Regions from separate parts of the Pseudoalteromonas sp. TP27 genome, predicted to be linked through region 2. Evidence: predicted binding sites of a transcription regulator. Region 2 holds the regulator's gene; each other region holds the start of a gene.
What was found. The regulator sigma-54, encoded in region 2, starts transcription at its own class of promoters, with help from an activator protein. The targets are predictions, from matches to a motif close to GTTGGCACGNNNNTNGNNT.
Positions count from the first base shown of each region.

Region 1: a site for sigma-54 is predicted at 3,477-3,495, ahead of PX700_RS08335 (flagellar basal body rod protein FlgF). Genes of this name have one in related genera too.
Region 3: a site for sigma-54 is predicted at 1,112-1,130, ahead of PX700_RS15695 (hemerythrin domain-containing protein). Genes of this name have one in related genera too.

Region 1 is NZ_JARDAK010000005.1:127,377-137,454, forward strand. It holds gene PX700_RS08310 (CheR family methyltransferase) at 1-27, shown strand, start outside; gene flgB (flagellar basal body rod protein FlgB) at 353-760, shown strand; gene flgC (flagellar basal body rod protein FlgC) at 766-1,197, shown strand; gene PX700_RS08325 (flagellar hook assembly protein FlgD) at 1,211-1,891, shown strand; gene flgE (flagellar hook protein FlgE) at 1,954-3,318, shown strand; gene PX700_RS08335 (flagellar basal body rod protein FlgF) at 3,531-4,274, shown strand; gene flgG (flagellar basal-body rod protein FlgG) at 4,296-5,084, shown strand; gene flgH (flagellar basal body L-ring protein FlgH) at 5,101-5,784, shown strand; gene PX700_RS08350 (flagellar basal body P-ring protein FlgI) at 5,796-6,890, shown strand; gene flgJ (flagellar assembly peptidoglycan hydrolase FlgJ) at 7,060-8,055, shown strand; gene flgK (flagellar hook-associated protein FlgK) at 8,057-10,063, shown strand; gene flgL (flagellar hook-associated protein FlgL) at 10,066-10,078, shown strand, end outside.
Region 2 is NZ_JARDAK010000012.1:34,086-44,163, forward strand. It holds gene rapZ (RNase adapter RapZ) at 1-164, opposite strand, end outside; gene ptsN (PTS IIA-like nitrogen regulatory protein PtsN) at 184-636, opposite strand; gene hpf (ribosome hibernation promoting factor) at 641-928, opposite strand; gene PX700_RS14125 (RNA polymerase factor sigma-54) at 955-2,454, opposite strand; gene lptB (LPS export ABC transporter ATP-binding protein) at 2,524-3,249, opposite strand; gene lptA (lipopolysaccharide transport periplasmic protein LptA) at 3,246-3,791, opposite strand; gene lptC (LPS export ABC transporter periplasmic protein LptC) at 3,781-4,335, opposite strand; gene kdsC (3-deoxy-manno-octulosonate-8-phosphatase KdsC) at 4,332-4,883, opposite strand; gene PX700_RS14150 (KpsF/GutQ family sugar-phosphate isomerase) at 4,884-5,855, opposite strand; gene PX700_RS14155 (calcium/sodium antiporter) at 5,859-6,827, opposite strand; gene PX700_RS14160 (ATP-binding cassette domain-containing protein) at 7,083-7,898, shown strand; gene mlaE (lipid asymmetry maintenance ABC transporter permease subunit MlaE) at 7,898-8,677, shown strand; gene mlaD (outer membrane lipid asymmetry maintenance protein MlaD) at 8,691-9,239, shown strand; gene PX700_RS14175 (MlaC/ttg2D family ABC transporter substrate-binding protein) at 9,245-9,925, shown strand; gene PX700_RS14180 (STAS domain-containing protein) at 9,918-10,078, shown strand, end outside.
Region 3 is NZ_JARDAK010000014.1:100,893-110,970, reverse strand. It holds gene PX700_RS15700 (hypothetical protein) at 137-550, shown strand; gene PX700_RS15695 (hemerythrin domain-containing protein) at 645-1,070, opposite strand; gene PX700_RS15690 (DUF6500 family protein) at 1,434-1,652, shown strand; gene PX700_RS15685 (RluA family pseudouridine synthase) at 1,654-3,309, opposite strand; gene poxB (ubiquinone-dependent pyruvate dehydrogenase) at 3,626-5,350, shown strand; gene PX700_RS15675 (threonine/serine exporter family protein) at 5,904-7,130, opposite strand; gene PX700_RS15670 (glycosyltransferase) at 7,247-8,476, opposite strand; gene PX700_RS15665 (LacI family DNA-binding transcriptional regulator) at 8,473-9,468, opposite strand; gene PX700_RS15660 (S9 family peptidase) at 9,635-10,078, shown strand, end outside.

The DNA.
Region 1 (10,078 bases), on a different contig from region 2:
CCTGGTATTGTTTATCAAAAAAAGTAATGCAAGATAGCTTATTACTCTCCTAATTTTTTATATTTAAACGACGCACTTAGCGTCGTTTTTTGTTTTCAGCGAACAGATAGAATTCAGATGTAGACAAGTTATCTATCAGCAGTTCATTTAATCTAAATGTTTTTATCTTACACATGTCCATATTTAAGCATTCTATAATATCTTTAAGTCTCACACCTAAACCCTCTCAACTCTTTAAATTTAGTTTTTGAGCACTGTGTTTAATTATTTAGATAAATAGCTTTAAACAGAAATAAATTTAATGGCTTATTTCTTGCTTTGTCTAAGCTAAGTCAATTTTTTGGAGGTGGCTATGGCTATCAGTTTTGATAAAGCGCTTGGTGTGCATCCGCATGCTATGTTGATCCGTTCGCAAAGAGCCGAGGTGCTCGCTGCTAATATAGCTAATGCTGATACGCCTGGCTATAAGGCAAAAGATATTGATTTTGCCACTGCATTAAAAACGGCAAAATCTCACCAGTTAGGCGGCAATACTATGGTAAGAACAAACGATAAACACATTGCCGGAGGAACTCGAAGTGTAGGTGGTTCTGAACTTTTTCGTACGCCAAATCAAACAGATACAGGTGATGGTAACTCTGTTGATATACAAGTGGAACGAAACTTGTATACACAGAATGCTATGGAGTATCAGGCGAGTTTACAGTTTTTAACTGGTAAATTTAAAGGTCTGAACAAAGCACTCGGTAGCCAAGGATAATAATTATGAGTTTATATAATGTTTTCGATATTGCTGGTTCAGCTATGAGTGCACAAAATGTGCGCTTAAATACGACGGCCAGTAATATATCTAATGCGAATACGGTTAGTTCTTCTCAGGATAAAACATACCGATCGCGGCAACCAGTGTTTGCTGCCGAACTTACTAAAGCTTCTGCCTCAGCAAGTAACCCACAAGGTTCTTCTGTAGGCGTTAAGGTGTTAGGCATTGTTGAAAGTAATAAACCATTACAAATTGAATATAACCCGAATCATCCTAGTGCTGATGAAAATGGTTATATTTACAAGCCTAACGTAAATGTTGTTGAAGAGATGGCAAATATGATATCTGCCTCTCGTTCGTATCAAACAAATGTACAAGTTGCCGATGCAGCTAAACAAATGTTGAGTAAAACACTGCTGTTAGGGCAGAGGTAATAGAGGGTAGGTTATGAGCAACGATATCAGTACATCCACCACATCCTATTTAGACTCTTTACGGTGGCAAGATAAGCAAGTCGACACTGAAGAGAAAAGTGATGCATTGACTCAGGAAGACTTCTTCTCTTTGTTAACGCAACAATTATCGTTTCAAGATCCGAGTAACCCGGCTGATAACGATCAGATGATTGCGCAAATGACGAACTTTACGATGGCTGAAGGTATTTCAAATTTAAATTCTAATTTTGAAACATTAGCTGCATCAATGACTTCAAACTCAGCGTTACAAGCATCTACATTAGTAGGGAAAAAAGCGCTTTTAGAATCTGATACTTTAGAGCTAAAAGAATCTGAAGAAGCGCGTGGTTCTGTTGTTGCAGAAAATCCAGTTGAGAGTTTAACACTTCGGATTGAAGATGAATCTGGACAGTTAGTGAGATCCATTGAATTAGGCGCACAATCAGCTGGTGCTATCCGTTTCTCATGGGATGGAAAAAATGAAGGTGGCGAGCGACTGCCTCCAGGCGATTATAAAATCAAAGCTGAAGGTAGTACTAACGGTGAGTTTTCAAGTCTGCCTATTGCTACTTTTAAAAATATTGAAAGTGTTAATATTAATGGTGCAAGCGGCATCATTATTAATACCAGAGAAGGTGCGGTTAGGCTGACAGATGTCGCAGAAATCGCGTAATAGATACTTAATATTTCTCACGTTGGCCTTTAGGCTAAAGTTTAATAGATTAGAGGTTAATTATGAGCTTTAACATTGCATTATCCGGCCTTGCTGCCGCACAAAAAGATTTAGACGTTACCGCAAATAATATTGCCAACGTAAATAGTACGGGCTTTAAAGAGTCACGTGCTGAATTTGCAGACGTGTACGCATCATCAGTATTTAGTACAAGTAAAACAAAAAACGGTGATGGTGTTCGAACCACTATGGTTGCTCAGCAATTTCATCAAGGTTCACTACAGTTTACTCAGAATTCATTAGATTTAGCTATTACTGGTGAAGGATACTTTGCTACCAGCCCTGTAATTGGAGAGCAAGATTTTAGTTATACGCGTGCAGGTGCTTTCAAACTTGATCAAAACAATTATGTGGTTGACTCGCAAGGTAATTTTTTGCAAGGCTTTCCTGTTAACCCAACAACGGGTGATACTACATCGGTTAGTTTAAGTACCTCGTCTGCTTTACAAATACCAGACTCTTCAGGTTCACCGCGTGCGACGTCTACTATATATAACTCATTTAACTTAGATTCACGTGAACAAGCAACCACAATTGCATTTGATCCAATTGATGGTGCTAGTTATAACTCATCTACTTCAACCACCGTATATGACTCACTAGGTGAGCCGCATGTGTTACAGTTTTTCTTTGTTAAGCCTGCGCCAGCAACACCACCAGTTGTAGGTGATGAAAATATGTGGGAAGTACATACAACACTAGATGGTAAGTCGTTTGACGAAAATGGTCTAGAGCAAACTGCCGCACCTTATGCTCCGATCTCTACATTTCGCTTTGATGCAAGTGGTCAGCCACTTAGAACAAACGGTGTTGCAAATACAGGAAGTACTTTTAACCCTCTTACTGTCACATCAGCCACACCAGGTCTTTCTGACCTGTTAAGCAATGGTGCTACGTTTCCAAATGATATCACTATCAATTGGCGTGATGAAGCTAATGGGGCTACTAAAATACCAACTCAATATGCGAGTAATTTTGAAGTAAAAACGCTTAACCAAGATGGCGCAACAGTTGGCCGTTTAGCAGGTATTGATATCGGTACGGATGGTAAGCTAGTTGCTTCATACAGTAATGGCGATTCTACCTTCTTAGGCCAAGTTGCTATGGTTCGCTTTGCGAACTCACAGGGCTTGGAGCAGGTTGGTAACACGAGCTGGAAAGAAAGTATAACATCAGGGGAGCCAATTGCAGGCGAGCCTGGTTCTGGTTCATTGGGTAAAATAAATTCATCGGCTCTTGAGCAATCAAACGTGAATTTAACTAACGAATTAGTTGATCTGATTACTGCACAGCGTAATTATCAAGCAAACTCGCGAGCGCTTGAAGTTAACTCAACAATTCAGCAAAGTATTTTACAAATACGATAAATTAAAACTCATTAATTTATCCTTAAAGGCTGCTTAATCGCAGCCTTTTTTATTGGCTGATTCAACTCTTAGCTGCGATAAGTTAGGTGTCAAAAAGTACGACTCGGTAAATCAAATAGAGTAATTGTTTATCAGAATAGTTCCAACTCATAATTTAATCTGGCATCTATATTGCATTTACTATCACATAGATTTTTATGTGAGTCGATGTTATGGATAAAATGGTCTACATTGCCGCGTCTGGCGCTAAGCAAAGCATGCTGGGTATGGCTCTTAAAGCCAATAATTTGGCGAACGCCAATACCACAGGCTTTAAATCTGATTTTGCTCAAGCACGATCGATGCAAGCATTTGGTGAAGGTCTACCAACAAGGGTGTTTTCTATGGAAGAACGCCCTGGTTCAGATATGACATCGGGCGGTATTGTTCAAACCGGCCGTGATTTAGACATAGCAATGAGCGACAACGCCTGGCTAAGCGTGCAAGACGCCTCAGGTAACGAAGCTTACACTAAAGTGGGTACGCTTAATATAACTGCCCAAGGTATGTTGGTTACCAGTGGAGGGCGCCAAGTAATTGGCGAAGGTGGTCCTATAATCTTACCTGTGCCGATTGAAAAAATAGGATTTAGTGAAGATGGTGCAATTCAAGTACGACCACAAGGCGCGCCAGCTAACTTTTTAGAAGAAGTTGATCGCTTAAAAATAGTTGAAGCTAATAATTCCACACTTGAAAAAGGTAACGATGGTTTATTTAGGCCAAAGCCAAATCAAACGGTTGAAACCTCAGCCAATGTAAAAGTATTAAGTGGTTCATTGGAGATGTCTAATGTTAACCCAGTTCACGAAATGGTCGATATGATCAGCCATCAACGACAATTTGAATTACAAGTAAAGCTTATGAAAACAGCCGAAGAAATTGACGAGCGTCAAGATCAGCTGTTGAGAATAGTTTAACTTTAAAATGAGGACTCTATTATGAACCCAGCATTATGGATCAGCAAAACTGGGCTTGATGCCCAACAAACAGATATCTCGGTTATTTCAAATAACTTAGCTAACGCCAGTACGGTTGGATACAAGAAAAGTCGTGCCATTTTTGAAGATTTACTTTATCAAAATATCAACCAACCTGGCGGCCGTTCATCGCAAGATACCCAAATGCCCTCAGGTTTAATGTTAGGCGCGGGTGCTAAAGTCGTAGCCAACCAAAAAGAATTTACACAAGGTAATATGTTGACCACTGAAAACTCGTTAGATTGGATGATTTCTGGCGAAGGTTTTTTTGAAGTACTTCAACCTGACGGCAATATTGCCTATTCTCGCAATGGTCAATTTACTACTGATGGCGATGGACAAATTGTGACATCGGGAGCAGGTTATGTTATTCAGCCTGAAATGAACGTTCCTGAAGATGCTCAGTCAATCACTATTTCGCAAGATGGCGAAGTATCTGTACGTATTGCAGGCCAAGCCGATAACGTTGTCATTGGTCAGCTCACTATTAGTGATTTTATTAATCCGTCGGGTCTTGAGCCAATTGGTCAAAACCTATATACCGAAACGGCTGTAAGTGGCGCCCCAGTACAAGGTAACCCAGGCGTTGAAGGGTTAGGTAGCATTATTCAGGGCTCACTTGAGACATCAAACGTAAATGTAACTGAAGAGCTGGTAAACCTAATTGAAACTCAGCGCATTTATGAGATGAACTCAAAAGTAATTTCGGCCGTTGACGAAATGATGAGTTACATCAATCAACAGCTTTAATAGTGTAGGGAAAATTATGCGTAATATTATTTTATTTGTAGCAGGCACATTATTTTTAAGTGGTTGTATGTCTACGCAAAATAGTGAAATAGTACAGGACGATCCTTACTACGCACCTATGTACCCTGAGCCTGTTTTAGAGCCGATGGTAGCAACAGGCTCACTATTTAATACACATACATCAAATGATTTATACTCTGATAAGAAAGCATTGCGTACTGGCGATATAATTACAGTTAAATTGCAAGAGTCAACTCAAGCAACAAAAGCAGCTAAAACAGAAACAGATAAAGAAACCGAAGCAAGCTTAGACCCTGTTATTGGATTTGGTGGCCTACCTGTAAATATAGGTGGCGATAGCATTCAGTTTGGTATAGGTAGTGATTCGTCGTTTACAGGCGACTCAAAATCAAATCAATCAAACAGTTTAGTCGGTGATATTTCGGTTAACGTAATGCGCGTTTTACCAAACGGAAACCTGGTGATCCGTGGCGAGAAATGGCTAACGCTTAATACAGGCGAAGAGTTTATTCGGTTAGAAGGGCTAGTTCGTCCTCAAGACGTAAGCGCCGATAATACGGTTGAATCGAACCGTATTGCTAACGCACGTATTCAATACTCAGGTAAAGGGCAGACGCAAGAAGCACAAAGTCCTGGTTGGCTTACACGTTTCTTTAGTAGTTCGCTGTTTCCATTTTAGAGGGTAGTAACATGAACAGCTTTAAAACTTTATGTCTAATTGTATTATTAGGCTGGCAGTTTACTGCCAGTGCCGAGCGCATAAAAGATGTATCTATGGTTGAAGGTGTACGTTCAAACCAGTTGGTAGGCTATGGTTTAGTAGTAGGCTTACCTGGTACTGGCGAGCAAAATTCATATACTCAACAAAGTTTTAGAGGCATGTTGAATAACTTTGGTATTACATTACCTTCAACTCAAAGTCCTAAAATTAAAAATGTTGCGGCTGTCGCAGTGCATGCTGAACTACCTGCATTTAGAAAGCCTGGGCAAACAATAGATATAACTGTTTCTTCTATTGGCAGTGCAGGCAGCTTACGTGGTGGTACTTTATTACAAACTTTTTTAAAAGGTGTAGATGGTAACGTGTACGCAATTGCGCAAGGTAGCTTAATTGTAGGTGGTTTTGGAGCTGAAGGCTTAGATGGTAGTAAAGTTGTTATGAACACTCCCACTGTTGGTCGTATACCCAATGGCGCAACTGTTGAGCGCACCGTAGAAAGCCCATTCATGCAAGGTGACTTTATTACCTTTAATCTAAACCGTCCTGATTTTACAACGGCTAAACGTTTAGAAAAAACAATTAACGATTTGGTTGGTCCAAATAGCGCGCAAGCAATTGACTCTGTTTCCGTTCGTGTTGTTGCACCAAGAGATGCCTCGCAACGTGTGTCGTATTTATCAACACTCGAAAATTTAGAATTTAAGCCAGCTGATATGGCAGCTAAAATAATAGTTAATTCGCGTACTGGCACTATTGTTATAGGTAAAAACGTTAAGCTTCAACCTGCAGCTATTACTCACGGCGGCTTAACCGTAACAATTGCAGAGCAACAAAATGTGACGCAACCCAACCCGCTAGGTGCAGGGGATACTGTTGTCACGCAGCAGAGTATTATTGATGTAAACCAAGATGACTCGCGCGCATTTGTATTTAATCCAGGTGTGAGCTTAGATGATTTAGTGCGTGCAATTAATGAAGTAGGTGCAGCACCTGGTGACTTAATGGCTATTTTAGAGGCATTAAAAGAAGCGGGCGCAATTAATGGCCAGTTAGTTGTTATTTAAATATTATAGGCACACAGATTACGTATTACTTAAAGCCCTATATCTTTCAAACAAGATATAGGGCTTTTTTATTTACAGTAACTCAAAATTATTATATTTATCATTTTATTCGGTAGTGGCTCAATTTTTGCATTTTTAACTGCATTATTCATTTTGTGTCAAAAAGCCGATGGAAACGAACCACCTCGATAAGCAAAACTTTTTTGATTTAGGCAACTTAAACTCACTTCGACAAGAAGCCTTAACAAGTGGCGACGCATCGACAGATGCTTCTAAAGCTGCGCTTAAAAAAGCGGCTGCACAATTTGAAGCAATATTTACGCAAATGTTGCTCAAAGGTATGCGCAAAGCAAATGAAGCATTTGAGGACAAAGAAAGCCCATTTAATTCAAGTAGCGTAAAGTTTTTTGAAGAAATGCACGACCAACAACTTTCATCTGAATTGTCATCTAATGGCTCATTAGGGCTGGCTGATTTAATCGTTCAACAACTCTCCCCTGATGCTAAAAACTACACGCCAAGCTCAGTACTCAGAACGAGCAATGATTTTTTAAGTGAGCAGCGTGCAGGCACAGAGTTGCCGCATCAACAGCATAAAAAAGAAATCATTCCATTAACTGATAACAAAGTTACAGAAGAGGCTAAGTCGAATGACAATAAGGCAAACTTCGACACTGCCGAAGAGTTTGTAAGTTCAGTGTGGGAGCATGCAAAAACAGCGGCTAAAAAAATTGGTTTAAACCCAGCCGTTATGGTTGCACAAGCAGCACTTGAAACAGGTTGGGGCAAGCATATCATTAATAAAAGTGATGGCGGCAGTTCAAATAACTTATTTAATATTAAGTCAGATAAAAGCTGGGAAGGCGATAAAGCAAGCAAAGTAACGCTTGAATTTGAGCAAGGTACACCCGTTAAAAAACAAGCAAGCTTTAGGGCATATGATTCAATTAAAGACAGCGTTAATGATTTTGTAGATTTTTTAACGCAAAACCCACGCTATAAAGAAGCATTACAAAATACAGCAAAACCAAATGACTTTTTAGACTCTCTTCAAAAAGCTGGTTATGCAACAGACCCAAATTATGCGGATAAAATTAAACAAGTACTTAATAGTACTGAGCTTAAAAATATTGCAACAAACATTATCCGCCAAGGAGTAAAGTAATATGTCGTTTAATTTATTAAACATTGCAAATTCTGGGATAAGAGCAAGTTCTGATTTACTGCAAACGACAAGTAAAAATATTACCAATGTAAACACGGAAGGTTACGTACGTGAACGGACCGAACATACCACGATGATTGATAATCAAGTGGGAGTAGGCGAGACGTACCGTTTACTTAATGAATTTGCACAAAAACAATTAAACAGAGATACATCAAATAAAACATTTTTTGATCAGTTTGAAAGTGAAGCAAACCGAATTGATACGTTATTTTCACAAGAGTCAAATAGTGTGTCAACGAGCATAAATTCATTTTTTAATAATGTTCAAGAAGCACTCAATCAACCATCATCATCTGTTGCTCGCTCTTTAGTTATGAGTGATGCAGAAAACCTACTTGATCAGATGGATAGGCTTTCGGGAATTGTAGTTGAACAAAAACGAGTAGTCGATGAGCAATTACAAATATTCTCTACTGAAGCTAATACTTTAATCGAAAATATTAGCTCTTTAAATCAAGAAATTGTCGGAATTAACGGTACTAATAGTGCCTCAGATGCTAGCTCTGCTTACAACGAGCGTGATAAAGCGATACGTAACTTATCTGAATTAATAGATATTGAAACGCTTGATGGGCCAAATGGTGAAAAGCTTGTATTTATGGGAACCGGCGAAGCTGTCGTTATGCAAAATGGTACTTTTAATCTATTTTCTATGAGTGCAGACCCAGATCCTAACTTTCAAGAGCTTCGCTTAGATGTCAATGGTGGAAAAGCGGTGCCGTTAGATGTTGATGCTAGTAAATTAAAAGGGAAAATTGGTGGATTGCTTGCTTTTCGAGATGATATTTTAATCCCTACACAAAATCAACTAGGTCAAATGGGGCTGGCAATAGCTGATTCTTTCAATCAACAAAATCATTTAGGTATGGATGCAAGTGGTCAGCTTGGCGGTGATATATTTGAAATTCCTAGTGTTGGAGGCTTTCCTTATCAAAACAATACAGGTACGGCCAGTATTACTGCCACTGTAGAGCCTGGTATGGGTAGTGAGTTACCAGCAAGTGATTTTATTATTACTTATACAGCAAATCCTAATGAAGTCAGTATTCAACCAATTGACAATAAAGGTGAGCCGCTTGGAAATCCTTCACTAGCTAATGTAGTGGCCGGTGTTATTGACTCGTCAACAGTTGTGAGCGGAGAGTCTTTTGGTTTGCAAATAAGTGTAGTGGGTGCTGCAAATGCAGGAGATCAATTTCAAGTAAAGTTAAACTCAGGTGCGGCTGGTAACATATCTTTGCTTACTGGGCGCGGTGAAGACTTAGCACTTGCCTCACCAGTGAGAACCGCCGCAGATGTTGATAACACAGGCACGGCTTCAATTTCTGCAGGAGAAGTTAGCGATGTTACAACGGGTAGCTTTACTACTTCCCCATTAGCATTAGCGAATGGACCTATTAATATAGTAAAAACAGCGAATCCAGATGAGTATATAATTTCAGACAACATAAATACCACGACGGTTACAATAATTCCTCCGGCTAATAATCTGCTTAATCAAGCTGGCGGCGCATTTGCAACTTATGGGTTTGACTTTAATATTGAAGGTACACCGGCGGCTGGCGATAGTTTTACTCTAGAATTTAATGAAGGTGGCTTTGATGATAATCGTAACGGTTTAAAACTCGCTGAATTGCAAAATGGCGACCTAGTGCGTCAAAATGTAGTCACTAGTACTAGTGCCGATAATCATAAAACGTTTAACCAAGCATATGCAGGATTGGTTACTGAAATTGGTGTGGTAACTAGTCAGGCTAGAACGAATGGAGCCGCATTTGATGCACTCGCTGAGCAATCAGAGGCATGGTATGAGTCTTTATCTGGTGTGAACCTTGATGAAGAAGCAGCCAATTTACTACGTTTTCAGCAATCTTATGCGGCCTCAGCTCAGGTGCTTTCTGCCGCTCGTTCTATTTTTGAGACTTTACTCAGTGCTGCGAGGTAATTATGCGCTTATCAA
Region 2 (10,078 bases):
ATGCTGACAGCAATTCTATCGTAGCTATCAGATACACTGCGCACTAATGAAGGCAGTAGGTTTACTGGAATATTATCTACGCAATAATAACCTAAATCTTCTACAACGCGTAAAGCAACCGATTTCCCAGAACCAGAACGGCCGCTTATGATAATTAATTCCATTTATCACCCTTTAATAAAACTACGATTGATCAACAATAACTTGGTAAAGTTCAGCATCTGATTTTGCACAGCGTAACTGCTTACAAAAATCTTTGTTATTGAGTCTATCAGCAATGGTAGCTAGAGTCTTTAAGTGCTGCTGGTTATCTCCATCTGGTACGATGAGTGCGACGAAAATATCAACAGGGCGGTTATCTATAGCATCAAAATTAATTGGCGTTTCGCTAACGAGCACTAAAGCCAAAGGCTCTTCTGCACCGCTCATTCTTCCATGAGGAATCGCAATACCACGCCCTATACCTGTACTACCTAACTTCTCTCTGCTCATTAAAGCATTAAGAATGTCTTGTTGCGGTAGGTAGGGAAGTTTGTCATGAGCAAGTTCGCTAATAAACTCTAAAATTCTTTTTTTGCTATTAAAAAGGACCGCAGCTTTGCTGCAGTCCTGGCATATAAGTGAGCTTAATTTCATCATATTAGTGTCGAGCAAGCTTCTCTTTGTGTTTAATTACTTGGCGATCTAGCTTGTCGATCAACGAGTCAATGGCAGCATACATATCTTGATGTTCTGTAGAGGCAAAGAGTTCGGCGCCACTTACATGTATTGTCGCTTCTGCTTTTTGGTTTAGTTTTTCTACATCAAGAATGACATGAACATTATTAATATGATCAGAGTGTCTTTCTAGCTTCGCAAATTTAGTACTAATGTAGTCCCTTAGCGAATCGGTTAATTCTACGTGACGACCAGTTAAGTTTAGTTGCATAAGCATTACCCTCTTAGTTTAGCGTCTTAAATCAAACTTTTACGTTGATTTGACGGTGGAATAGCCAGAGATTCGCGATATTTTGCGATTGTACGTCTCGCTACTTTAATTCCTTGCTCAGCCAATATATCCGCTATTTTACTATCACTCAATGGTTTTGCTGAGTTTTCTGCTGCGATTAATTTTCTGATGAGCGCACGTATTGCTGTAGAAGAACATTCACCCCCATTTTCGGTGCTTACATGGCTTGAGAAAAAGTATTTAAGCTCAAATATGCCACGAGGTGTGTGCATATATTTTTGAGTTGTTACGCGCGAAATTGTTGATTCGTGCATTTCTACCATTTCAGCAACATCATTTAAAACCATCGGTTTCATAGCCTCAGGGCCGTGTTCAAAAAAGCCTTGTTGCTGCTTAACAATACAATTAGTTACTTTTAATAGTGTGTCATTTCTACTTTCTAAGCTTTTAATAAACCATTTAGCTTCTTGTAAATGTGAGCGAATAAACTGGCTATCACCACTTGATTTTACAGTGCGAGACATTGCCGCATATTGGCTATTAACACGAATTTTAGGCATGCTATCTGGGTTTAATTCAACAACCCAGCGGCCTTTAATTTTTTTAACTGACACATCAGGAATAACATACTCAGACTCTTCTCTTACAATAGTATCTGCAGGCTTAGGGCTAAGAGTATGTATTAATGTCATTACTTCTTTAAGCTCTTCTTCTTTGAGCTTAGTCTTCTTCATTAATGTACGATAGTCACGAGCAGCTAATAAATCAATATGCTCGGTTAAAATCATTTTAGTTTCATTAATGTAAGGTGTTTCTTTATCAAACTGGTTAAGCTGAATACATAAACACTCTTGTAAACTACGTGCAGCAATACCTACAGGATCAAACAGTTGGATGCGCTTTAATACAGCTTCAATTTCATCAAGTTCAACTTCGTTATCTTCTTCGTTTTCTTGATTAAAGCTTTCTAAAATCTCTTCGCAGCTTAGTGTTAAAATACCTGAATCATCAACGGCTTCTACGATAGCAATAGCAATAGCTTCATCGGTAGGACTAAATGGCGTTAATTGTAACTGCCACATTAAGTACTCGTGGAGCGTCTCTGTTGAGGCGCCTTGGTAGATTGACTCGTCTTCAGGCATTGGACCTGATGATGCTGCAGGAGCAGCACTCATGTACTCATCCCAGCTAACATCCATAGCCATGTCGTCACTTAGCGTGTCTTTTGCAAGTGCTTCACCACTATCTTGTTCGTATTCGCTTGGAGCATCGTCGGCCGATGCGCTAACAGTTATGTCATCGGTATCTGCTTTTTGCTCGTTTTTACCAGCAGCGTCTTCGGAATAGTCTGGTTCTTCAACCTCTAATAGCGGGTTGCTGTCGAGAGCTTCTTGTATTTCTTGCTGGAGATCCAATGTACTGAGTTGCAACAAACGAATAGCTTGTTGCAGCTGTGGAGTCATTGTAAGTTGCTGGCCCATGCGCAGCTGTAGTGATTGCCTCATGTATCTCTAACAATCCTTTTATGTTGTTATAATTAATACTAGCAGATGCTTAAAGACATGGCGTAAATGTTACAGCCTAAATTGCTCGCCTAAGTAAACATCGCGTACTGTTTTATCATTTAATACGTGTTCTGGAGTACCTGATGCAATCAGCTCCCCATGAGAAACAATGTAGGCTTTTTCACAAACATCAAGGGTTTCTCTTACGTTATGATCGGTAATTAATACACCAATCCCACGATTTTTGAGATGTTCTATTATTTTCTTTATATCTAATACCGAAATCGGGTCAACACCTGCAAATGGTTCATCCAATAATATAAATTTAGGATCGGCTGCCAGCGCACGTGCTATTTCCACGCGGCGACGTTCGCCACCCGACAATGCCATACCTTGGCTATCACGAATGTGTTGTATGCTAAATTCATCTAATAATTTATCGAGCGTGTCTTCTCGGGCTTGCTTATTTAACTCTTTGCGTGTTTCTAAAATTGCCATTAAGTTTTGATAAACAGTCAGTTTTCTAAAAATTGAAGACTCTTGTGGTAAGTAGCCAATGCCTAATCTAGCACGACTATGCATAGGTAAAAGAGTAATATCGTTATCATCGATAGAAATTTTACCTTTGTCGCTAGGTACAAGTCCCACAATCATATAAAACGTGGTGGTTTTACCTGCGCCGTTAGGACCAAGTAAACCAACAATACTGCCTGCTTTGACTTCAAGGCCGACGTTTTTGACAACTTCACGACCTTTATAGCTCTTTGCTAATAGTTCTGCTTTTAATGTACTCATGGCTGACCTTTATCGTCTTTTTTGCTTTTTTTAGTTTCGATAGGCACTAAAATCGTGTGAACGCGGTCAGTTGAGTTTTCATCTTTTTCGGCACTGATTAGCTGTTGTTCTATATCGTAGGTAATACTTTTGGCATTAATTTTTTGTCCTGCTTGCGATACTTCTGCATTACCAACGAGCGTTAAAAAACGTTTAGATACATCGTAACGAACTTCGTCTGCACTGGCGCTCATAGTTGTGCCATCTGATTGCTTCTCTTCAAAGCGAGCAGGGCTACCCGTGGCAATTAATAGTTGCTGGTTATCACCAAGTTCATCGCGCTTATGTACTTCGAGGCGGTCTGCTGTAATTCGGCGATTACCGTGAATAATCTCAACGTTTTTCTCAAAAATACCCACGTTAGCTTTTAATTGGCCTTCTTGCTTATCGGCGCTTATTGAAATTTGATTTGCAGCAGATAGCGAGTTTTGTTCTGCAGCATTACTATTAAACGCTAGTATAAGTGTAGGAATAATAAGTGATTTTAATATTTTATTGGTCATAATATATGGTTCGCGTATGGTTAATTAGTTTTATCACTTCGGTTTTTAAGTCGGCTTCTAGGCCTTTACCAGTGATTTTTAAATTGGGTCCAGTGATGATAACGGGTTGCTCCGAACGCATTGTTAATAGCTTTATATCTACCTGAATATTATCAGCATTGATTTTGTCTATCATGGCGTTATCGGTTAAGTTTTTGGCAACCACATTGCCTTCTAAAATTAATTGCTTGTCTTCGTATAATGTTGCTTCGTCTGCATTTATTTGCCACGTTTGCTTTTCGTTATATAAAGTAAAAATAGGTTTTTCGAAAAATGTAAAACCTAATTGCTGATATAGCTCCATTTTAGCCGCAGTGACTTTGTGGCTAATTTTACCTTGCTCGTCATAGGCTGTTTGTTTGAGTTCAATAGCTATGTAGTCAGGTTTTGCAATAACTTCAGACTCAGCCTGAGGTGCAACATTAGTTTGTGTAAAATAAGGGTACCAAAGCCAAACCATACAGCTAATGAATAAAACGCTTAATATTATGCGCGCTGCATTCATGAACTAGTGCCTTGTGTAGTCAATGCTTTACCATTTTCAAGCATGAGCAAGTCGGTAAGCTCTCTTACTGCGCCAAAGCCGCCAGGCATTTGCGTTACATAGTGTGATAAACGCTTTATAAGCGGATGAGCATCATTTACTGCAATAGCAAAGCCGACTAATTCCATAACGGGCATGTCAGGGCCATCATCACCAATATAAGCAATTTGTTCATCGCTAAGGTTAAGTTTATCTTTTAGCTCTTGATAGGCAACGAGCTTATTTTCTTGGCCTTGATAAATATGCTGTACGGTTAAGCTGCTCATACGTTGTTGCACTATTTTTGAATGACGACCAGTAATTACAGCCACTTCAAAGCCACTGTTTATAAGCGCTTTAATGCCAAAACCATCTTTTGTATTAAATGCTTTTAGCTCTTCACCTTGATTGCCAAGATAAATACGGCCATCAGAAAATACACCATCAATATCGCATATAAGTAGCTTTACTTTTTTAGCGCGTGCTTTTGCATCATCGCTCAGCGGTTGATAGAGTTCTTCAAATTGCATTTATAACACTCCTGCCTTTAATAGGTCTTGCATATTTAGTGCGCCAATAGGCTGATTTAGCTCATTGACGACGATTAAGCCATTTATACGTTTGTGTTCCATAATATTAAGCGCTTCAGCGGCTAAAATATCTTGCGTAGCCGTAGTACATGACTTAGTCATAACAACATCTATTTGTGTTGTATGAATATCAATTCTTTGCTCTAAAATACGACGCAAATCGCCATCGGTAAATAATCCCACGAGCTGCTGATTTTCATCAACAATGGCTGTCATACCTAAACCTTTAGCAGACATTTCAATAAGGGCGTCTTTAACTGTTTGTGAAACATCAATAATAGGTGTATTTGCGCCGCTGTGCATAACATCTTTTAAAGTAAGTAATAAGCGCTTGCCTAAACTACCACCTGGGTGAGATAGCGCGAAGTCATCAGCAGTAAACCCGCGAGCTTCTAATAATGCAACTGCCATGGCATCGCCCATCGCAAGCGTTGCAGTGGTACTGGATGTAGGAGCTAGACCCAATGAACAGGCTTCTTTTTCTACTTTAATACACACATGTACATTAGCAAGGGTCGCCATAGTTGATTGCGTATTGCCAGTCATCGATATCATTTTGGCACCAAGTCGTTTTAAAACCGGAATGATATTTAAAACTTCGCTGGTCTCACCTGAATTAGAAATAAGCATAACCACGTCATTTTTAGTGATCATACCTAAATCACCATGACTTGCTTCACCAGGGTGTACAAAAAAGGCGGGGCTACCTGTACTTGCAAGGGTTGCCGCTATTTTATTGCCAATATGACCTGATTTACCCATACCAATGACAATAATACGGCCTTCACAGTCGTACATTAATTGGCATGCGTTATGAAAATTCTCATCTACATATTGTGCAATATCACTAAGTGCTTGGCGTTCAACATCTAAAACGCGAAGGCCTTGTTCAATAAAATTTAGCGTTGCCATTACTTACCCTACTTGACTAAAAATATACCCTTGGTAGCCCAAAAACGCTATTAGCAATAAGCCGCCTTCTACTCTGTTGATACGTTGGGTGCCTCTAAAGTTCAATGACATAATAATTAGGGCAAGTGTTGCACCAATCATAATTAATACATCTCGACTTACTAATGACGGGTCAATTGCAGAAGGGTTGATAATACCAGCCAGTGGCAGTACGGCTAAAATATTAAATATGTTTGAGCCAACAATATTACCTAGTGCTAAATCATCTTCATTTTTAAGTACACCCGCAATAGAAGCGGCAAGTTCTGGCAAGCTAGTACCAATGGCAATAATTGTTAAACCAATTACTAGGTCGCTTAAGCCGAAGTATTTAGCAATATCGACAGCCGATCCAATTAAAAAATGAGAACTGACAGGTAGGAGTATCATGCCGACTACTAACCAAAATACGGCTTTTTTTGTAGGTACATTGCTAGGTACGTCGTCGCAGGCTTCTGACACAAATGGATCATCTTGGTTTTTCGCACGCATAGATACAATAATTAGCCCACCGATGAATACAATAAAGCCAACTAAAAGCGCAACACCTTCATTAAATGAAAAGTAGTTATCTGAAAATACATACCAAGTTGCAAGCGATACCAGCAGTACCAATGGCATTTCGCGCTTTAACGTACTAGATGAAACTGAAAGAGGGCGAAATAAAGCTGTGATACCTAACACAAGTAAAATGTTTGTAATATTAGAGCCAACAGCATTACCAACGGCTGTGTCTGTTTTGTTAGCCAGTGCAGCAGAGGCCGAAACCATCATTTCGGGTGCTGAAGAACCCATTGCTACAACGGTCAAGCCAACAATAAGTGTAGGTACACCAAAGTTTTTAGCAAGAGCCGCAGCGCCATAAACAAACCTGTCTGCACTCCAAACAAGAGCTGCAAAACCAAGAATTAAAATAACAAACGAGGTAACCATTGTGTTAAGCCAGTTATACAAAATACGGATGGCGCGAATAGTAACAAAAGCCAAGATGAAAGTATAAATAAAAGAGTAAGGTCAACTACGTAACAATGCTGCTTTTAAACAGCTAATTTAAAAATTTAAGCCGAGATTAAGCTGTTTTGAGCGAGTCTTATAATCCTTTTAATGGGTGTATTACAAAATCTTACGAATTGTTTTTTCCATCTTTGACAAAAAAGCTTTAAAATAGGTGCACTAGTGAACATTTTTATGGAGAGCGACTTGTCGCAATCAATAGTAGAAGTCAAGGATGTTAGCTTTTCGAGAGGCAATAGAACCATATATAAAAATATGAGTTTTAGCGTTCCTAAAGGTAAAATTACTGCGATTATGGGGCCAAGCGGAATTGGCAAAACCACTATGTTGCGTTTAATTGGTGGTCAGCTTAAACCCGATTCAGGTGATATTTTATTTGAAGGTGGCAGCATTCCTAAAATGTCTCGTAAAGAGTTATACGAAGCACGTACTAAAATGAGCATGCTTTTTCAAAGTGGTGCGCTGTTTACTGATATGTCGGTATTTGACAATATTGCATTTCCTATAAGAGAGCACACAAAGCTAAGTGAAGACCTTATTCGATTAGTTGTATTAATGAAATTGCAAGCGGTTGGGCTACGTGGCGCTAAAGATTTAATGCCCTCTGAGTTGTCTGGCGGTATGGCAAGACGTGCTGCACTTGCGCGCTCTATAGCGCTTGATCCTGAGCTAATCATGTACGATGAACCATTTGCAGGACAAGACCCTATTTCGATGGGGGTATTGGTTAAGTTAATTAAGTCGCTTAACGAAGTATTGGGTTTATCGTCTTTAATTGTGACACACGATGTAACAGAGGTAATGAGTATTGCCGATCACGTTATAATTATCGCCGATCAAGGGGTAATTGGTTGCGGTACTCCTGACGAAATGCGCAATCATGAATCTCCTTTAGTTCAACAGTTTTTAAAAGGCTTGTCGGATGGTCCAGTACCATTTCATTTTCCGGCTCAAGCTTATGCAGATGAACTGCTTGGAGAAAAAGCATAATGTTGGATTTATTTCAAAAGCTGGGGCATAAAACGCTAGGACGTTTTGCGGCTCTTGGCCGTTCGGCTTATATGCTGTTTAGTGCGCTAGCGCATGTTCCTAATTTTAAAAAAGGCACACCATTACTTGTTCGCCAACTTTATATGGTCGGTTCGCAATCGTTACTCATTATTATGGTGTCGGGTTTGTTTATCGGCATGGTATTGGCTCTGCAAGGTTACACCGTATTAGTTGGTTATGGCGCTGAGGATAGTTTAGGGCCGTTAGTGGCACTGAGTTTATTGCGAGAGCTGGGCCCGGTTGTTACTGCATTACTATTTGCAGGGCGCGCAGGTAGCGCATTAACAGCCGAAATTGGCTTAATGAAAGCAACAGAGCAACTTTCATCACTTGAGATGATGGCAATCGATCCGCTAAAACGTATTATTGCACCGCGCTTTTGGGCAGGTTTTATAAGCATGCCATTGCTTGCCTTAATATTTTCAGCCGTAGCAATCATAGGCGCTCACTTAGTAGGTGTAGATTGGTTGGGAGTTGATACAGGTAGCTTTTGGTCAATCATGCAATCACAAGTGTCGTTTCAGCAAGACATACTAAACGGTATTATTAAGAGTTTTGTATTTGCCATAGTGGTGACCTGGATTGCGCTTTATAAAGGATACGACTGTGTGCCGACCTCGGAAGGGATCAGCAAAGCAACCACCGAAACGGTTGTTCATTCGTCACTAGCAGTTTTAGGTTTTGACTTTATTTTGACAGCGGTAATGTTTACCAGCTAATAGGGTATAGATAATGAATTCACGGAAATTAGAAATTTTAGTTGGTTTTTTTGTAGCACTTGGCATTTTAGCGTTTGCGATGCTTGCACTTAAAGTTGCCAATTCAGGTATTAGTGGCTCTGGCGAAACATATACGCTTAATGCCAAGTTTGAAAACATCGGCTCGTTAAAAGCACGTGCACCTGTAAAAGTAGGTGGTGTAGTTATTGGTCGTGTTGACTCTATTTATGTTCACCCACAAGAGTTTTTACCCGTGGTTAATATGACTATTGATGCGCAGTACTTATGTCGTTTTTCAGACACAAGTTCAATCTCTATTTTAACATCGGGTATACTAGGTGAACAATATTTAGGCATTCATCCAGTTATTTCACCAGACTCTGCCAAACAGCGTTGTTTAGGCGAAACAGTGACTGAAAATAAGCAAGATGAAGCAATTGACGATTTATTTGGTGTAGAAAGTAAAGCACTAGGTGATGGCGATTCAATCACTGATACTAAGTCTGCCATTGTACTTGAAGAATTAATCGGGCAGTTTTTATTCAACCAAGGTAGTGAGTAATTATTATGTTGAAAAAGTTTTTAGCTATTGTAGCAATAGGCACAATGACGCTAACTCAAAGCGTAAGTGCAGCAGATGTTAAACTGGTGGATCCGAACAAAATGGTACGCCAAGTTGCCGATAATACATTTGCACGTATTAAAAAAGATCAGCCATTAATTGTTAAAGATCAAGAGCATCTTCGCGTAATCGTTGAAGAAGAATTAATGCCTTATATCGACTACAAATATGCAGCACTTCGCGTACTAGGTAGTGAAGTATCTAAAGTACGTGCCATTACCGACGAAGCTGAAAAAGCCAAAGCAATTAAAGAAATCCAGCGTTTTATTGGTGTATTTAGAGAGTATTTAGTTGCTACTTATGCAGGTGTGTTTACTCAATATACAAACCAAAAAGTTGAGTTTGGTGCAGAACAAGCATTTAAAGGTAAAGATGTCGTTGTCGTTAAAACTAAAATTATCGAAGGCGGCAAACCAGATATAAAAATAGATTTTAAAGTACGTGAAAACCGAAGTGGTGAGTGGCGCGCGTACGATATGATTGCTGAAGGTATTAGTTTACTAGATGCAAAACAAAGTGAGCTACAAGGTATTTTGCGTCAGCAAGGTATTGATAATGTAAGTAACCTTTTAGAGCAAAAGAGTCAGCTACCAGTTCAGTTTAGAGGCAGTAACTCGAATGACTAAATTGGCAATAAGCCAAGTTGATGGACAACATTTTCGAGTAAACGGTGAGCTTACTCGAAATTCAATTGGCGATGAACAGCTTCTGAACAACAAGTTATTAACTAAGCATAAAACCATCTATTTTGACCTAAGTAAGGTATCTAGGGTTGACAC
Region 3 (10,078 bases), on a different contig from region 2:
AAATTACTTAAATAAGCTTCACTTTTAGTACTGCATGGCTTAACTAATGAATTTAATTAAAAATTTTTGAAATAAAAAACAACTTATACGGTCTAGGTTACTTCTACGTTTATTAATATTCATTTAAGGAAATTTTATGACAGGTTCAATGAATTCTGATGTGCAAAACCGTTTGCAGTGGTCACTTTTATCTTTGCGTTTAGGCGTGTTTATTGTAATGGTTATGTGGACATTCGATAAGTTTGTTAATCCTGGGCATAGCGCACGTATTTTTGAACATTTTTACGGTATTAGTGGCTCTACAGATATAGTGGCTTACATTATTGGTGCGGTGCAGTTAGTGCTTGCTTTAGCATTTTTAGCAGGTATTAAAAAGCGTATAACGTACGGTATCATTTTTGTAATGCATGGCTTATCTACGCTTTCTTCTTACAACCAGTACATAGATGGCTTTAATAACTTATTATTCTTTACTGCATGGCCAATGTGGGCTGCGTGTTTTGCACTTTACTTATTACGCGACCAAGACGTGAAATTTACTGTAAAGTAATAAAGTACATGCAAAAAAATTGGTTATAAGCCATAAGGCTTATAACCAATAAGTACACAGGGAGTGTGTGGAAGTCGGTTTGCATGTTATGCAACTAATGCATTGCGTCGTTGTATTGCTCAGCAAGGCTCTCTTTTTGCCCTTCGGTAAGTGCTTTACCCGCTAATTGAAACACTTCGTGTTCTTCTTCACTTAAATGATGATGTACCAAATGGTGTAGCTTTTTAGCTGCAACTAACCATGCAGACGAGCTCATTTCGGTATCTTCAAGTTGTTCAATTAATTCATCAATTTCGTGATGTTCAGCTACGCTGTGGCGCGCTTTTTCGTGAGTTAAGTCATCAAACATAAGTGGGTTATAAAAGTAACGTTCTTCAAATTTTGCGTGATTTTCTAATTCTGTTTTTAGCTCATCCATTAGCGTGTGGCGCTGCTCTGTGTCGCCGTGTGTTTGAATAAGCGCATCTACCAATTCTCGTTGTTTGTCATGGTCATGACGTAGTGCTTCAAAAATATTCATAACTAGTCCTTTACTTGCTCTTTAATTGCTTACAAATATTGAAGCAAGCTAAATGCCATGATTTAACTTGTTGAATTAAATTAGTTTATATTTGTTCGTTTGCTCGTGGGAGTATGCGGCCTGTAAGTTTTACAAGCACGCTCATGCAATATTTTCAGGCTTTAGTTTTACTGATGTGTTGGAGGAGTTAAGGTAGTTAATAAAATAGCGCGCAAATAAAAAAGATGAAAAAATGATACTTTCTTTGATACTATCAGTACGTTCTTTTTTAATTTTTTGTAACGGTGGCTAAAAGTAAATATGCCCATAAAGATCTTGAGATAGATTTATAATCCAGAGCATAGTTTGTTTAATAAGGTACATATGAAAGAAGAACTAAGAGCAAAAATAATTACCGTATGCGATAAAAAAATAGCAGTTAAAGGAGAAAATGTAGGGCTTTCTTTTTATGCATTTTTTGCCAATAAAAACGACGATCCAGAGCTACTTATGGATGCTGCTACTTGGTGGATACACACCCATAAATTAGATCATTTTGTAAAAGCAAAGACCATCAAACAAATGATCTTAGATGGGCTTTAGCTTAAAAATCTGCGGCTACTTCAAACTCTAATCGTTTAAGCGTAATAGGGTGAGTAAATGCTAAGTATTCTGCATGTAAATGTAATCGTTCGGCTTTTTGCCCGTAATGTGTGTCGCCTATAATTGGCATGTTTAAACCTAAGCTGTGCGCACAATGCACTCTTAATTGATGAGTTCGCCCTGTTTTAGGGTATAACTGTAATCGGGTAATATTGTTGTTACGCTCTAAAACCTGCCAGGTAGTAAGTGATTGCTTACCGTGTGTGTAACACACCATTTGGCGCGGTTTATCATCAAAGTCGAGCACTAAGGGCAAATCAATTACTCCGCTATCCTCAGCTACGTTACCATTAACTAATGCTACATAACGTTTATCTATGGTGCGTTCAATAAACTGCTTTTGCAGTGCTTTGTGCACGCGTTTATTAAGTGCAATCATCAATAACCCAGAAGTCGACATATCTAATCTGTGTACAATTAGTGGCCCTGATGCCTCTGGAAACTGCGTTTTTATGCGCATATAAACTGAGTCATCAATATTAACGCCAGGCACTGATAAAAACTCAGCGGGCTTATTTACCACAAGTAAGTCGTCATCTTTATAAACAATACTTAAATCTTTACCCTGAGCTGGGTTGATAAGTAGCGGGTTATCTTCAACATCTAAACCCTTTAGCATATGCCCAAGTATTGGTTGGCATTTACTGTAACAAGAAGGGTAGTAATTCTTATGCTGCCTAATTGCTGATTTAGGTGCTGCTCCCCACCAAAACTCTGCCATAGCAAGTGGCTTTAAGTCATGTTTATAGGCGTATTGTAATAATTTAGGCGCTGCACAATCGCCAGCACCCGAAGGAGGAGTGTGCTCAGGTAATGCTGCAAAAATAGCATTTAAATCTGTAGTTTCACCATTTGCATTTAAAAATTGGTACTGTGCAAATAGCTTTTTTTGTAAGCTTTTAGAAAGTGTTTTACGGCGCTTTTTTAAATGAGCAATTTCATTAGAAATATTGATGTGTGTTTGCTGCAGTGACTCGATTATATTTTGCCAATAGGATTTAAGTGCCAGCAGTTGCTTTTTTTCTACGATGCTTTGCCCTGCAAGCTTATTTTTTAACTGCTCAAAATCACTTTCGCTAAGTTCTAATTCACCTTCGGTACGTTGTATTTTTCGCTGCTGACGACCGGCTTGCATTACTGCCTGTTGAGCTAATAGCGCTTGCTGGTAGCTCTGTGTTGCATCATCAAGTTTGCTATTAACTTCAAGCAGTTGTTCACTATTTTCTAATTGCTCAATTTGAGCATTAATATCGTTAATTATTTTACTTTGAGCCAAATAGCTATCGTCTTGAAGTTGCATGCTAGAAACAGGCGGCACAAAGCTAATATTACCTTTATCACCTTCAATTTGTCCCGAATAAGCACTTAAAAAGCCTAATTGTTGCTTAGCATTTTGCACCACTAAAACCCCAAACATTTTACCTGCATTTTCTGCTTTTAAATGCGCTAACGTTTCAAGCTGTTGCTGTAATTGTTTAGTGGCTGCTACAGCTAATGGTTGCGGCTCGTAATAAAAAGGGAAAGTAAACTTTTCAGGAAGCGCGAGAGCATCAATATTTTGAGAAAATAATGTAAAGCAAGAAGCAGAATTTGACATAGAAGTAAGAGAAAAGCATTCAGTAAAATAATTGAGCGCATAATAACATATTCATAGTTAAGCCACTAAAAATCTCGCACCCGCATATTCATAAACACTTTAAAGCGGACATTCATGTTTTATGTATCAGTATGGGGTCGCAGCAAGCATAGGCGTTTGTTAGTAAAGTCTCAGTAGTAATATATTTATCATTATCAAAATATTTAAGCTTATCGATTCTCAATAATTGAGCGCATTTCGAAACGATGACTTACCTGATAGATCAGAGACGAAAAATCAATTTACAGAATAACTGAATATTTAGGAGTTCTATATTATGAGTCAAAATATCGCAAGTTTTATCACTAAAACCCTCGAACAAGCAGGCGTAAAACGTATTTGGGGAGTAACTGGCGATTCACTTAACGGCATTAGTGAAAGTCTGCGAAAAATGGGAACAATTGAATGGCTAGGTACGCGACATGAAGAAGTTGCCGCATTTGCAGCTGGTGGCGAAGCACATTTATCAGGCGAGCTTGCGGTGTGTGCGGGTTCTTGCGGGCCAGGTAACCTTCATTTAATTAATGGCTTATTTGATTGTCAGCGCAATAATGTACCAGTATTAGCAATTGCCGCACATATTCCTTCATCTGAAATTGGCAGTAGTTATTTTCAAGAAACCCATCCGCAAGAATTATTTAAAGAATGCAGTGTGTATTGTGAAATGGTGTCGAGCCCTGAGCAAATGCCGTACCTGCTAGAAACAGCAATGCGACAAGCAATACTAAACAAAGGCGTGAGTGTACTTGTGCTACCTGGCGATATTGCATTAAAAGATATGCCTAAAGCTATTAAGCCGAAATGGAACGTGCCAAAGCCAGCAACTTATACCCCCGCTTTATCTGATATTGAAGCAATGGCGACTCATCTTAATAAAAGTAAAAAAGTAACCTTATTGTGTGGTGCTGGTTGTAAGGATGCCCACGACGAAATTGTTGCGCTAGCCGAAAAATTACAAGCACCGATAGTGCATGCCATGCGCGGTAAAGAATTTATTGAATACGATAATCCTTACGATGTTGGTATGACCGGATTTATTGGCTTTGCATCGGGCTATCATGCAATGCAAGAAGCCGATACGTTATTAATGATTGGTACTAGTTTTCCTTATCGTGCTTTTTATCCCGAAAATACCACCATATTGCAAATTGATAATCAGGCTGCGTCACTCGGGCGACACGTGCAAATTGACTGTGGCGTGTTAGGGGATACTAAAAACTCAGTGGCCACACTGCTTGATTATATTAAAGGTGAACGGACAAGTTCGCACTTACAAAAATGTGTTAAAAATTACAAAGAGTCTCGACAAGATCTTGATGAACTTGCCAGTGGCAAAACCTCGCAAAACTTAATTCACCCGCAATACCTAACGCGTTTACTCAACGAGCAAGCAGCTGACGATGCTGTTTTTACTTGTGATGTAGGTACGCCAACAGTGTGGGCTGCGCGTTATTTATCAATGAATGGTAAGCGTCGCTTAATTGGCTCGTTTAATCATGGCTCTATGGCAAATGCGATGTCGCAGGCAATGGGGGTTCAATCTGTTGATAGAGACCGCCAAGTCATTGCAATGTGTGGTGATGGTGGCTTTTCGATGTTAATGGGGGATTTAATCTCACTTAAGCAGCTTAATTTACCAATAAAGATTGTTGTTTATAATAATCGCTCACTTAGTTTTGTGGCTATGGAAATGAAAGCCAGTGGGTTTTTATCAAGCGATACCGATTTAGAAAACCCAAGTTTTGCTAACATTGCACAGGCCTGCGGCTTAAAAGGGATTCATGTGGATGACCCTGAAAAATTACCATCGGCAATGAACGAGATGATGAACCACTCAGGACCTGTTGTTTTAGAAGTCGATACTGCAAAACAAGAGCTTTCAATGCCACCGCAAATCAAATTAGAGCAAGCAAAAGGCTTTAGTGTTTACATGATGAAGGCGCTGATAAACGGCAAAGGAAACGAGATTGTAGAGCTTGCCAAAACTAACTGGTCACGCTAGTTAGTTACTTCCCTATTGAGTATTTTAGCTCAATAGGGAAGTGCCAAGTAATAATCCTCACTATCATCTTTTATTATTAATAAGCTAAGGCTGCTGTTTGTAAGTGATTGAACCGAAATAGAAAACCATATATGGTTTATCATTAAATTAATAAAAGCACGCATAAAATACCTCTACTCATAGAGGGAACAGAGCAATAATGAAATGGAAATCGGTTTTACTGTCGCTGGCTGTTTTATGGCTTATTCAAGCTCAGCAAAGCAGTTTACGCACCAGTGAATACGCAAATATCTAGCCTATTGCAAGTAAATTCAACGCAGTTAGCGCTGAAAATAGCTGCTTGAGATAGATTTATTATCCAGAGTTTAGGTTATTTAGAAAGCGCTGAACTGTTTTTACGTTGGAATCACTATGAGGTTTTTGAGTTTGACTCAAGTGCAATGTAATGAGCTAAAACATTTAGCATTGGCCTCAATTGCTACTTGGTAGTTGTTTTTAGTTTAATGTTTTACTCGCTTTACTCAATTAAAGTAAAGCGAGCGCTCAGTATCAGTTACAAACTCTTTTTAGGCGGTAGGGCTACGTTTGCAAATATTAGCCCTGCAACAAGCGACATAAATATTAAAAACGTTTGCTGGCCTATATGCTCTGCGTATATAAAGTCTTGGCCTTCAATGAGTGAGTTTAAGCCAATATAGGTTTTGCTACCTGGTACTAATACAATCAAGCCTTGCATGGCCACAATAGAGGCCGGCGCATTAGCAACGCGGTTAAACAAGTTACTAAAAATACCCACCGACAAAGCACCCACAAACGTACCTAATGTGTAATCAAGGTACATAGCCGAGCCAATACTGGTGCCGTACGCTATAAAGCCTGATGCTATAGACCACACAGCGTGCTTAAGTTTGGTTCTAAAAATAACGATTAAGCTGCTACAAAGTAAAAATATGGCGAGCCATGCTGTCCACTTTGGTAATGGTTCAGGTTGTACAAAGTCAGCTTGCCCAAAGAGTGCAAAGCCAATGCCTATGCCAATAAAACCGCCAAAATAGAGTTTAAATAACAGCATAAACGAGTCCATGACTCTTGCTGTACCCGACACTAAATGCCGCGCTGCAAGCTCTGCTAAGCCAAGCGCAAGTGCTAAACCTGGTATAAATACAATAATGGCCGAAAGTACCACCAAGCGTATGTTTATTTCAGGTGTTATATACACGCTTACTGCACAGGCAAGTATTGCCGATATTATGGCTACCAATGGCTCAAGCATATGGGCTACGCGTTTTGAGCGTCCCGACCAAAGCACAAACAAATAAACAACTAAAGTAAGAAGCGATGACCAAATAACATCAGTCCAGCTAGTACCCATTAACATTGCAAACGCACCACCAGAGGTTGCAAACGCAACGCCAGTAATAAGTTTATTGTATGGGTTTGGCATAACAAAAATAGCGTCTAGTTGCGCGTCAACTTCTTGTAAACTTAGCTTGTCGTCAAGCATTTGGTTTACAAGATCGTCGGTGTCGGCAAGTGAGCCTAAATCGTGATCGCCAGGGTCTACACGTGCAACGTGGGTGTACTCGTCTTCGTGGCCATCGGTCCAAATAACAAACGTTACAGAGGTAGGCGACATAACAAACGACGATTTAAGCCCTAAGTATGTAGCTACTTCCATTAGGTGAGCTTCTAAGCGGTAAGCAGGCGTACCATACTTGTGAAGCATTTTACCCAATTTAACGATAAATTTGCGTTTTTCTGTAAAGGTTGCAGTTTTCAAATCTTTTTGGACCAAATATTGCGATAACTAAGCTAAAAATATAGACAATACAGCTAAAACTGCCCACGTTTGATGGGCGCGATTTTAAACACTAATTGGTGTGTGTCTAGTCATTTTTAATCTAATTTTTTATTTTTTTCAGCTATCCATTGCGACATGTATTGAGTGCTGCGCATTGTATGATGTTTGAGCATTTGGCCTATGAAGTTTTTTTCGCGATGGGCGTTTAAATCGCTACTTATTGAATCAACTTTTTTAATTAACGCAGCGCTTAATTGGGCTTTGTCATACAGCGTGTTAAGGAGTGTATTGCCATCTTGCTGCGCTTGTTCAAAGTCACTTTGATTGGTGTACATTTCAACAGCAGCATTGGCAAAGTCGTCGGCGGTGTTGGCTATTTTTCCAGGCCATGCTAAATCGTTATGCATACCCTCTGCGCCAATATTGGTGGTAACGCTGGGTGTTTGCATAATCATGGCTTCAAGTAATTTACCTTTAATGCCTGCACCAAAGCGCAGTGGCGCTAAACATACGCGTGCGCTTTGCATTACATCAAATGCATTATCGGCCCAACCTTTTATTAAAAACCCTGTTTTAGGGTTGTTAAGAGCCGTGGCTTTTGGTGGTGGGTAAGAGCCATAAATATGCAGTTCTGCTTTTGGTAGTTGCTTGCGAATAAGTGGCCATATTTTTTGTAGGTAAAGTACAGCATCCCAGTTTGGTGCGTGTCTAAAGTTACCAATGGTCATAAAGTGTTGGCGCTGCTCAAACGTTTTTGTACTTGCAGGGAGTGAGCTTAAATCAACCATAAATGGTAAATGGTGTAATAAGCTTGGTTCTATTTTAAATACGCTGTTTAGTAGGCTCATTTCATAACTTGAAATAATTAAGCTTAGGTCGCAGCGCAAAATAGCGGCAATTTCGCGTTTGGCTATGTCTGAGTGTAAATCGCTGGTTGTAAACTCGCGCTCAGCTTTAAACGCTTCGTGGCGAGCGTTACGCAGACATTGTAAATCTTCGGTATCGAGAATTTTAACTGCATGAGGGCAATGTTTATCAACACGCCAGCCAAACTGTTCTTCCATCATAAAACGGTCAAACATGACTATATCTGGATTGTAGGTTTTAACGTATTCGTCAAAGCTATCGCAATTTAGTGCAATGCTTTGGCTCGTTATGCCAAAGTCGTCAAGGTTTACCATGTGGTCGGTACGCTGCGCGGGCGTTGCAAATTCAACGTCCCAGTTTTGCGCTCTAAATGCATTTAATAACGACATCATGTGCGTTCCCGCAGCAGACGAACTTGGCTCTGGCCATACGTAGCCAATTACCAGCACTTTTTTCATTGGCTAGAATCTCTAATTTGTAAGTTTACATTTACCAGTGTTTTTACTGGCGGGGCTGTATTTTGTAGTAGCTCTTGCAGTATTAAAAGGCACCGCTTGGCTATATCAGTTGTACTTATAGCAACGGTGGTTAAGTTGTTATCTATAACCGCGCTATTAGGAATATGGTGGCAACTCACTACTTTAATAGAGTGATGTGTTAATGAGTTAATAGCGGCAATTACACCTTGGGCAATTATATCGTTTGCACACACAACCGCGTTTAATGCTGGGTTGTGATTATACGCTTCTATAAAGGCATGTTTAGCGCTAAGTGCTGTGTTTACTTCGCAGTGAATGGGCGCAAATGGTGTAATGCTATGCTGCGCGCACGCTGTATTAAAGCCACTTTGCAGTGCTTGTGAATCACTTAAAGTAAGTTCTCTGCCTATAAATGCAATGTCTGTCACGCCTTGTGCGAGCAAATACATGCTGGCTACGTGGCTGGCTTTTTTATAGTCGGGTAATATACAAGGGGCTGCGCTAAAAGGCACTTCACTCATAAGGGTAATGACTTTGTGTTGTGCGCTGAGCGTATCAAGCCATTGGGCGCACGTATTAGCAACAGGGCAAATAATAAATGCGGCAGCGTTGTATTCTTTTAAGTTTTTAACTGCGTTTGCTTGTAGTTCAAGGCTGTTATTACTGCTTACAATCATGGCTTGTAAGCCATTGTCGTTTAACAAAAGTTGTAGGCTGGTAGCAAGTTGCGTCATCGTTGGGTTTGTTAAATCGTTTATAACTATGGCCACTAAGTTAGAGCGCTTTGAGCGCATAGCTGCAGCATCACGGTTATAAACGTAACCTAACTCATCAATCGCTTTTAATATTTTTTGTTTGCTGGCATTACCCACTTTATCGCTTTGGGTAAGCACCAAAGATACGGTTGATTTTGATACACCAGCACGCTTTGCAACATCAAAAATAGTGACGGATTTAGCTTTGTTATACATTGTATTTTATGTACCGCAGTGGTGAATAAATAGCGTTGTAGTTTAGCTTAATCAGCACTATTAAGTCATCTTTTAGAGCCGTTTAACTTACCTTAATACTTTATGAACAAAGCAAAACGTGTTTATATACGTCTATAAGAGTAAAAAATAACAAAAGGATAAAAACATGAGCGCTTTTAGGCTGTTAGTTGCCTTTATTTGTTGTGCGGCATTAGTGCCAACAAGTTACGCAGAGCAAGGGTATCAAACCCCGTCACCTGAGCTTGCCGCTTTAGTTGATGCTAAGTTAGCACCCACTAGTTACTTATCGAGCGACGGCCAGTGGCTAGCGCTATTTGAACGCAAACGCATAGTAACCCTTGATGAACTTGCAAAAGAAGAGCTTAAGCTTGCGGGTATTAAGCTAAACCCCGCTAATTTTTCGCGCTCTCGTGTGAGTGCCAAATTTAGTGCGGTGGAGCTAAAGCACGTGCAAAGCGGCACGGTTATTAGCATTAATAACCTGCCTAATGGCATTATTCGCTCGCCTAAATGGTCATCTAATAGTAAATATTTAGCCTTTGTTGTTGAGCAACCAACCCAAGCCAACTTATGGCTTTACAGCGTTGAA